DNA from 4 places in the Nonomuraea sp. NPDC047897 genome. Region 2 is predicted to be linked to each of the others. Evidence: riboswitches for the same ligand, from Rfam matches in the RefSeq annotation. Region 2 holds a riboswitch; each other region holds the start of a gene.
What was found. Region 2 has a riboswitch for cyclic di-AMP ahead of ACGF0J_RS23305 (C40 family peptidase). Riboswitches for the same ligand answer to the same signal wherever they lie in the genome.
Positions count from the first base shown of each region.

Region 1: linked by a shared signal. The riboswitch ahead of ACGF0J_RS27390 (CHAP domain-containing protein) and the one ahead of ACGF0J_RS23305 (C40 family peptidase) in region 2 are both predicted to bind cyclic di-AMP.
Region 3: linked by a shared signal. The riboswitch ahead of ACGF0J_RS33150 (hypothetical protein) and the one ahead of ACGF0J_RS23305 (C40 family peptidase) in region 2 are both predicted to bind cyclic di-AMP.
Region 4: linked by a shared signal. The riboswitch ahead of ACGF0J_RS29770 (NlpC/P60 family protein) and the one ahead of ACGF0J_RS23305 (C40 family peptidase) in region 2 are both predicted to bind cyclic di-AMP.

Region 1 covers NZ_JBIDCC010000013.1:49,209-51,397, forward strand. Annotated here, with positions in the region: gene ACGF0J_RS27385 (hypothetical protein) at 1-412, opposite strand, end outside; gene ACGF0J_RS27390 (CHAP domain-containing protein) at 591-1,283, opposite strand; cyclic di-AMP (ydaO/yuaA leader) riboswitch at 1,296-1,447, opposite strand; gene ACGF0J_RS27395 (VanW family protein) at 1,776-2,189, shown strand, end outside.
Region 2 covers NZ_JBIDCC010000010.1:134,487-136,675, reverse strand. Annotated here, with positions in the region: gene ACGF0J_RS23310 (class I SAM-dependent methyltransferase) at 1-218, opposite strand, end outside; gene ACGF0J_RS23305 (C40 family peptidase) at 258-908, opposite strand; cyclic di-AMP (ydaO/yuaA leader) riboswitch at 912-1,057, opposite strand; gene ACGF0J_RS23300 (3-isopropylmalate dehydrogenase) at 1,156-2,189, shown strand, end outside.
Region 3 covers NZ_JBIDCC010000019.1:12,162-14,350, forward strand. Annotated here, with positions in the region: gene ACGF0J_RS33140 (YbaB/EbfC family nucleoid-associated protein) at 1-203, shown strand, start outside; gene ACGF0J_RS33145 (DUF5302 domain-containing protein) at 343-543, shown strand; cyclic di-AMP (ydaO/yuaA leader) riboswitch at 706-841, shown strand; gene ACGF0J_RS33150 (hypothetical protein) at 1,042-1,827, shown strand; gene ACGF0J_RS33155 (DUF4032 domain-containing protein) at 1,956-2,189, opposite strand, start outside.
Region 4 covers NZ_JBIDCC010000014.1:252,429-254,617, reverse strand. Annotated here, with positions in the region: gene lysX (bifunctional lysylphosphatidylglycerol synthetase/lysine--tRNA ligase LysX) at 1-362, shown strand, start outside; gene ACGF0J_RS29770 (NlpC/P60 family protein) at 412-1,461, opposite strand; cyclic di-AMP (ydaO/yuaA leader) riboswitch at 1,467-1,613, opposite strand; gene ACGF0J_RS29765 (amino-acid N-acetyltransferase) at 1,878-2,189, shown strand, end outside.

The sequences.
Region 1 (2,189 bases), on a different contig from region 2:
GGACGCGCAGCCACAGCGGGGTCACCTCGCCGCCGGCGAACGGCACGTCGGCGAGGGCCGCGTAGACGTTGGCGGGGAGCAGCATGACGAACAGCGCCACCAGGGCCAACGCGGCGAGGCGGCGGGTGCCCGCGACGACCAGTCCGACGGCGCCGAGCAGTTCGAACACTCCGGTCAGGTAGACCATGACGCCGGGGAAGGGCACGAACGGCGGCACCATCCGGACGAGGTCGGCGTGGTTGGGCATGACCGTGACGCTCTCGGGGACGAAGTGCGCGGACGCGGTCATGAGGAGCATGACGGCGAGCGCGTGGGCGGCGCTGGCCGGCCACGAGGCGAACCTTGTGACGCCGAGCGCCCCGAGGCCGCGGAAGGTGAGCAGGGCGACCAGGAGGACGAGGGGGAACTGCATGACGCTCCTTAATGGATAGTTGAGCTATCTAGTTACTAGATAGTGCAGCTATCTGAAGGAGATGTCAACCATGGCCTTACGCGCGGGCCGGACGCGCGGGCCGGACGCGCCGGCCCGTCCACGTCTCTGCTCGGCCCGGGGGCCTCGTCCGTGAGGGGTGGGGGGTGGGAGGGGGCTGTCAGCCCTGCAGGACGGGGTAGCCGTACCCGGCCACCTGCGAGGTGGGCCGCACCCGGCGCTCGACCTTGCCGTTGCCGGTGTTGCCCTCGATGGTGCTGATCGTGCCGTCGCCGTTGTCCTTCTTGACCAGGCCGACGTGGTCGATCGCGGTGATGCTCCTGCTGCCGTCCCAGTCGAAGAAGACGACCGCGCCCGGCTTGGGCGTGGAGCCCCAGCGGTTGTTGGCCTTGAACCACTTGGCGTAGGTCACCGTGTAGGCGTCCCAGCCGACCGAGGGGCGGGCGCCGGCCTTCTCGCCGACCCACGAGACGAACATCGCGCACCACGGCGCGTTGGCGTAGGCGCCGATGTTGCCACCGTCACGGGCGACGGTCTCGGCGGCCCGCGGCGAGGACATGTACCAGCTGTGGAAGGGGGTGCCACCGCCGGCGGCGTTCTCCGTGACACCGACCTGCGACTCCGCCACCTTCAGCAGGGCATCGGCGGTCAGCGGCCGGTGGTAGGCCGCGGCGACCGTCTTCGGCTGCTCCTGCGCCTGCGGGGCGGCCGGCTGGCCCGACTCCGCGACGGCCGGCTGGCCGGCCATGGCCGGGACGGCGCCGAACACGGCACCGGCCGCGATCGTGAGGCCGACGGCCAGCCGCGGGAGGTCCGTGGGCACGATGGCACGGGAGAGGTCACGCATGGTCATACTGGGGTTTACTCCTTGCTTCCATGCCGCCTACCGGGTTAGCTGACGGATTCGGGCCTGGAAGTGCCCTACGGCACGCCGCTCGTGGCGGGCGTGCCGATTCACCCCATGAGAGATTGGGTCCCCGGTTCCGCGATCTGTCGCGGATTCGGCGGCCGCGCCGCCCCCTGCGGATCTGTCATGCAGGCGGTGCGTACGCGGTCTCGGCGTTTGAACGAGGCATCACCCGGCGGAGGTACTGACGTGCCGGACGTGTGCCTCGGTGTCCCCAAACGTAAGCGAAGCGTATAGAGCGGTGCAAGCGAAGTCCGGGTGCACACCTCGGAACCCCCCGCTCCACCTGCGGTTCAGCGCGGAAGTTTTTACCTACTTCCCCTGGCGAAAGTGGTTTGAAGGTGCAGTTCCCCCCGTTGGGTAAAGACGCCCGGGAGCCGATCGGCACCGTGGCACACTGGCCGGACGTCCGACTCCCCGAACGAGGTCGCCCCCACGATGAAGCGCATCCTCAGCACCAACCGAGGCCGCGTCGCCGCGGCGGCCGCCGCGATCCTCGCCGTCCTCCTGCTGGCGTACGGCATGCCCACGCTGGCCCTGGCCGGCGAGGTGCCGCCCGGCACCGACGCGGGCGGCGTCGACATCAGCGGGCTCTCCCCCGAGGCCGCCCGCGCCAGGCTGGAGGAGGAGTTCGGCCGGCCGGGGCCGCTGAAGGTCGAGGCCGCCGGCCGCACCGTCACCATGAAGCCCAAGGACCTCGGCATGACCCTCGACGCGGGCGCGACGGTGGCCCGGGCCATGGACGGCCACACCACCCCGGCCGGGATCGCCCGCTCGCTGTTCGGTACCCGCACGGTCCCGCCCGCGGTCGAGGTGGACGGCGACCTGCTGGGCAGGCGGATCGCCGCCCTC
Region 2 (2,189 bases):
GCCCAGCCGTCGAGGTGCCGGGCCCGCAGCGCCACGGCGGCGGCGGTGCCCCGCGTCATCCCGGTGCGGCGGAAGTCGTGGTCGATCCGCCGGGCGATCTGCAGGGAGAGGGCGTCGGCGAGGATCGGGTACGGCGCGCGGGCGTCGAGCGCCCTGCCGTGGAGCGTGGCGAGGAGCGTGGCCTTCTCGGCGGTCAGCCGCACCTTCTCGGTTGTCACGTCATCACGGTAGTACGCGCGACCGCACCCGTCCCGTCCTCACAGGGCAGTGGCGACCGGCATGGCCGGTGGCGGGGCCTGGCGCAGCTCACGGATGTGCGCCCAGCGCTTGACCCCCTTCGGGTCGGGCCGGACGGCGCCCACGAAGGAGGCGCGGCGTCCGGCGTCCAGGCGTTCCTCCTTGACCACGTCGCCGGTGCGTGGCGCGTGGACCATGTGACCGGGGCGGGAGATCATGCCCACGTGGCCGAGGCCGTTGAAGAAGACGAGGTCTCCGGGCTTGAGGTCCTTCCAGGCGATCTTCCTGGAGTAGGCGCCGTACTGGGAGGCGGCGACGCGGGGGAGTTCGATGCCCGCGGACTGGTAGGCCCGGAGCATGAGGCCGGAGCAGTCGTAGCCGCTCCGGCTCGCCCCGCCCCAGACGTAGGGGGTGCCCTGCTTGTCCAGGGCGTACCTGACGGCGAGCTTCCAGGCGGGGAGCTGGATGTCGCGGGTCCTGGCGCGCTTGATGTCGGCTCCGGTGAGGGTGACGCCACCGGGGTCCGGTGTCGCCGCGGCCACGGGGGAGGCGGTCACGGGGGAGGCGGTCACGGGGGTGGGTGCCGCCGCGGCGGCGGGGGAGGCGACCGCCAGTCCGGCGGCGGTCGTGGCGAGGGCGAGGGCGGGCGTGAGCATGGCGATGCGCGGCACGAGGAGTCCTTCCACACGGCCGGCCGGGTTAGCTGACGGGCTCGGGCCTGGAAGTGGCCCTACGGCACGCGGACGTGCCGATTCGCCCCGAAGGGGGAGTGGGTCCCCGGCTCCGCGCAACGGCTGCGCGGATTAGGCTTGAGGGACTCTAACGAAACGGTCAAAGCACCGCAATACGGGTAAAACGGATGTCCGAGCGTTGAGATCGGGTGTTCGTCAGCCGAGACGACCCGGTAAGGTACCGGCCATGGAGTCGCGCAACACACGCCTGGCAGTGATCCCCGGAGACGGCATCGGCACCGAGGTCGTGGCCGAAGGGCTCAAGGTGCTGGAGGCCGTGGGCGTCAAGTTCGAGGCCACCCACTACGACCTCGGCGCCGCCCGCTACCACCGCACCGGCGAGACGCTGCCCGACGCCGTCCTTGAGGAGCTGCGCGGCTACGACGCGATCCTGCTCGGCGCCGTCGGCGACCCCAGCGTGCCGCCGGGCATCCTGGAGCGCGACCTCCTGCTCCGCCTGCGCTTCGCCTTCGACCACTACGTGAACCTGCGCCCGGTCAAGCTGTTCCCTGGCGTGCGGACCCCGCTGGCCGACACCTCGCCCGAGGACATCGACATGATCGTGGTGCGTGAGGGCACCGAGGGCCTCTACGCGGGCACCGGCGGCACGATGCGGCGCGGCACGCCGCACGAGATCGCCACCCAGGAGTCGCTCAACACCGCCCACGGCGTCGAGCGCGTGGTCCGCTACGCGTTCGAGAAGGCCCGCTCGCGGCCGCGCAAGAAGCTGACGCTGGTCCACAAGACCAACGTGCTCACCTTCGCCGGCGACCTCTGGCAGCGCACGGTCGACCGGGTCGCCGAGGAGTTCCCCGAGGTGGCCACCGACTACTGCCACATCGACGCGGCCTCGATGTACTTCGTCACCCAGCCCGAGCGTTTCGACGTGGTCGTCACCGACAACCTCTTCGGCGACATCATCACCGACCTCGGCGCCGCCATCGCCGGCGGCATCGGCCTGGCGGCCAGCGGCAACATCAACCCCGAGGGTGCCGCGCCCAGCATGTTCGAGCCGGTGCACGGCAGCGCCCCCGACATCGCCGGGCAGGGCAAGGCCGACCCGACCGCCACGATCCTGTCGGCCGCCATGCTCCTCGACCACCTCGGCCTGCGGGCCGAGGCCGCCCGCGTCGAGCAGGCCGTCGCCGACGACATCGACGCGCGGTCGGCGGGACGGGCGAGCCGCACCACCCATGAGATCGGCGACGACATCACCGCGCG
Region 3 (2,189 bases), on a different contig from region 2:
AGGCGGCGGACGGCCTGGTGCGGGTGGAGGTGCTGCCCAGCGGCGGGCTCGCCGCTGTGCGCATCGCCCCCCGCGCGATGCGGCTCGGGTCCGAGGAACTGGCCGAGGCGATCATGGAGGCGGCCCGGCAGGCCGAGGAGGACGTCACCGGCCAGACCCTCGCCGTCACCCAGCGGCTCCTCGCCGAGCCGGAGGGCCGCTGAGCCCCGGGGGAGGCGCGCCCGGCTCGTGGCGAGCCCGCCGGCCCCGCGCGTCCTCGGTGGACACGCCGGAATCACCCGGTTTCGCGTCACGTGCGGGACCATGCGAAGCTGTGGATGTCCCCAACACCAGGAGGTCCTCATGGCCGAAACACCGGAGCCGGAAGTCAGCGAAACTCCCGAGGACGAGATGAAGCGCAAGTTCCGCGAGGCGCTGGAGCGCAAGCGCGGCCAGCAGGCCGGCGCGGGCGCGGGTGGCAGGGGCGCCGACGCTTCGAAGATCCACGGGGCGCACGGTCCGGCCGCCAGCAAGCGTTCCTTCCGGCGTAAGAGCGGTGGCTGAGGCACACCACACCCAGGGGCACGGCATGCCGTGCCCCCTTTTTCTTTGCCGTCTTAGGTAGATCTTCGCCCGATTCATGGCCTTACCTTTGCCTATGTCCGATTTGCACGCTAGAGTCATGCGCGTTACCGGTCAGTGACCAGCCCTTCACCAGGAAGAGGCGGCTGACCGGCGCCGAATCCCGCACGGCGGGAACCGGGGACCCATCTCCTGGGGTGAATCCGACCACCACGCGTCGGTAGGGCATCTCCACGCCCGAACCCGTCAGCTAACCCGGTAGGCGAGATGGAGAGGACACCTTCCCAGATGCACTACCGCGTATCCCCCGACTGCGTAGCGTCATCCGCCGCCTGCTGAGCGGCCCCCACCACAGACCTTTTCCGCGCTCCCGCGCGTAGCGACCGTTCGGCCCCTGCCCGGCTACGCCCTGCTGTGCGAGCGCGACTCTCCCGTTGCCCAGGTAAAGGACTTCACCGCTTCATGTCTCCCCGTTTCGGCATGCGTTCCCTCGCTCTGCTCACCGCCACCGTGGCCGGCTCGCTGACGATCGGCGGCACCGCCGCCCACGCCGATGTGCCCGAGGACCGGCAGGTCCTGCTCAAGGGCTCCACCACCGCCTCCTACTTCTGGGACGACGCCTCCGGCCGCGCTGGTGACACCGGCCTGCCGGCCAGTGGCAAGCCGATGCAGAAGGGGATGGCCGCCAGCCCGAGCTGGCCGCTGCTGACCGAGGGCTACGTCGTCTACAAGGGCAAGAAGATGCCCTTCTTCGTCGGCGACCGCGGTCCCGGCGAGCCGTCCAACCGCGGCATCATGCTGGACCTCGACGGCAAGACGTTCGCCGAGCTGACCGGCGGCACCTTCAACACCAACACGCTGCACGTCAACGGCAACGGCGGCATGGGCCACATCAAGATCGAGTACGTCATCACCAAGTGGGGCAAGGGTCCCGGCAAGAAGAACCACCCGGTGCCGTTCGCGACCCGCGCCTACGCCCGGGTGGACAACAACCCGGCCAAGCCGCCGCAGGTCCTGGCCAAGAAGAAGGCGCCCGCCACGCAGACCGTGTCGGAGAAGGCCGGCGCCGCCGAGCAGCGGGCCACCGCCGGCAGCACCCTCCAGGTCGCCCCCGCCGCGCACGTCACCACCTCGGCGGCCGCCCAGCCGGCGGCCGAGAACTCCGACGGCAGCGCGGCCGGCGTGGCCGCGGCCGTCGCCCTGGCCGCGATCGGCGGCGGCGCCGTCGTGGGCCGCGACCGCCTCCGCAAGCTGGTCCGCCGCTGATCCGACCCCCTCACGGCAGCGGTCCGTCACGAGGGCGTCCCCGCACCGGGGACGCCCTCGCGGCGTTCACCGCCGCGAGAGCGTCGACGCGGGCCTCGGACGGGCCGCGACGGGCCCCTCGGGGCGGGTCACCCGGGCTCGTCCGGGAGCACCGCCTTCTCGTCGGGCTTGTGGACCAGCACGTTCGCGATGTACGACTTCACGGCCGCGGGCAGCCCCACGTCGCCGCCCGCCGCCTCCGACAGGTACCACCGGTGGTCCAGCACCTCGTGGAAGAGCTGGGCGGGCTCCAGCTTGCCGCGCAGCTCGGCGGGCAGCGCCGCGACCGTCGGCTGGAAGACCTCGGCCAGCCACCGGTGCGC
Region 4 (2,189 bases), on a different contig from region 2:
TGCAGCCCACGTTCGTCATGGACTACCCGCTTGAGACCTCGCCGCTCGCCCGCACCCACCGCGACGACCCGCTGCTCACCGAGAAGTGGGACCTGATCGGGTTCGGCACCGAGCTGGGCACCGCCTACTCCGAGCTCAACGACCCGATCGAGCAGCGCCGCCGCCTGGTCGAGCAGTCGCTGCTGGCCGCCGGCGGCGACGTCGAGGCCATGCAGCTCGACGAGGACTTCCTGCAGGCCCTGGAGTACGCCATGCCGCCGACGGGCGGCATGGGCGCCGGCATCGACCGGATGATCATGGCGTTCACCGGCCGGAACATCCGCGAGACGATCCTCTTCCCGCTGGTCAAGCCGGCCCACTGAGCGCGGGCGGCGGGGCACTCCGGTGTCCCGCCGCCGCCCGGATGGCGCCTCAGTCGGCGACGCGGACGGCTCCCGCGTACGGACGCCGGGCGATCGAGGCCACGCGCACCACGTCACCCGTGCGCGGCGCGTGGACCATCAGCCCGCCGCCGATGTAGATGCCGACGTGGTGCAGGTCGTTGTAGAAGAAGACCAGGTCGCCGGCGCGCAGCTCGTCCTTGGAGATGTGCCGGCCGGCGGTCCACTGGCTGCCGGTGTAGTGCGGCAGCGAGATGCCGACCCGCTGGTAGGCCGCCATGACCAGGCCGGAGCAGTCGTAGGAGCTGGGCCCCTCGGCGCCCCAGACGTACGGCTTGAGCTGCTGCGTGAGCGCCCAGCGGGCGGCCTCGGCGGCCTTGCCCGAGCCGACCACGGGCAGGCTGACGCGCGTGGCCCTGGTGCCCGGCCGGCCGGCTTCGCCGACCGCCCGCCGGTAGAGGTTGCTCTCGACCTTGGCGACCATCTTCACGATCTTGGCACGCTTGGCGCTGAGGTCGCTGACGAGCTCGCCGACCTCCTCCATGTGGGTCTTGGCCTCGTCTCTGGCCCGCCTGGCCGACTCCATGGCGTCGAGGACCTGTTTGAGCTGCTCGGTCTGCTGCTGGGCCAGCGCGTAGGAGGTGGCGGCGTGGTCGAGGAACCGCTCGGGGTCGCCGGCGCTCAGGAAGGGCAGGGCCCGCCCCATGACGCCGGAGATGTACTGGCTCTCGACCATCTGGGCGGCCTTGGTCCGCTTGGCCGCCAGGTCGGCCTCGCTGGTCGCCAGCGTCTTCTTGGCGGCCTCGGCGGTCTTCTGGGCGGTCTTGAGTTTCTCCCGCTGGGCGTTGTACTGCTCGGCCAGCTTCTCGATGTCCACGTGCATCTGCTCGACCTGCTTGGCGAGCGAGTTGAGGGACGGCTCGGGATCGGCGGCGGCCGGGGCCGCCCCGGCGCCGGCGAACAGGGCCGTGGCGGCGACGAGGGCGGTGCCGAGTAGGGCGAGACGGCGCGGGCCGGTCTGATGCGGAGGGCGGGCGTGGGTGCCCGCTGAGGTCCTCTCGCGACCGCGCGTACGCTTCACCAATCGGCTCCTCTCATCGACGCCTACCGGGTTAGCTGACGGGTTCGGGCCGGAGCAGCCCTACCGAGCCGGAGCTCGGACTCACCCCAGATGGCGCACCGGCCACCGGCGGGTCCCCGGTTCCCCGCACGGGGATTGGGCGCGTCTCCACGCGGGACGCGCGGGTGACATCGTCGCTGGACACTAGTGCACGTTGGGTTGGTGCTCAACCAGAACTGCCAAGTCTGTAGAGGTTCAGCCACCGAAGAGTCACAAGGTGGTGTCCTGTCCCTTCACCCATGGGCGACTTTACGCCCTGTTTGCCCGTGGTTGGGTCGCAGGTGGGGTGACTCGTGTAGGCCAGAGCGATATGCCGGATGGAGCGGACAGGTGGGATTTTGGTAGGAGCCGTAATGGGATCTGTACGCTGGTAACCCATGGAGCAGGTCGCCGAAGTGACAGTCCCTGACACCGAAGTCGTGGTGCGGCGCGCCCGCACGTCCGACGTCAGGACCATCAGGCGCCTGGTCGACACCTACGCCGGTGCGGGTCCACGCCTTCTGGAGAAGGCCACTGTCACGCTGTACGAGGACGTCCAGGAGTTCTGGGTGGCCGAGCGGAGCGGGCAGGTCGTCGGGTGTGGCGCGCTGCACGTTCTCTGGGAGGATCTGGCCGAGATCCGCACGGTCGCCGTGGACCCCGCGTCCCGGGGCCTGGGGATCGGCCACCGGATCGTCTCCGCGTTGATC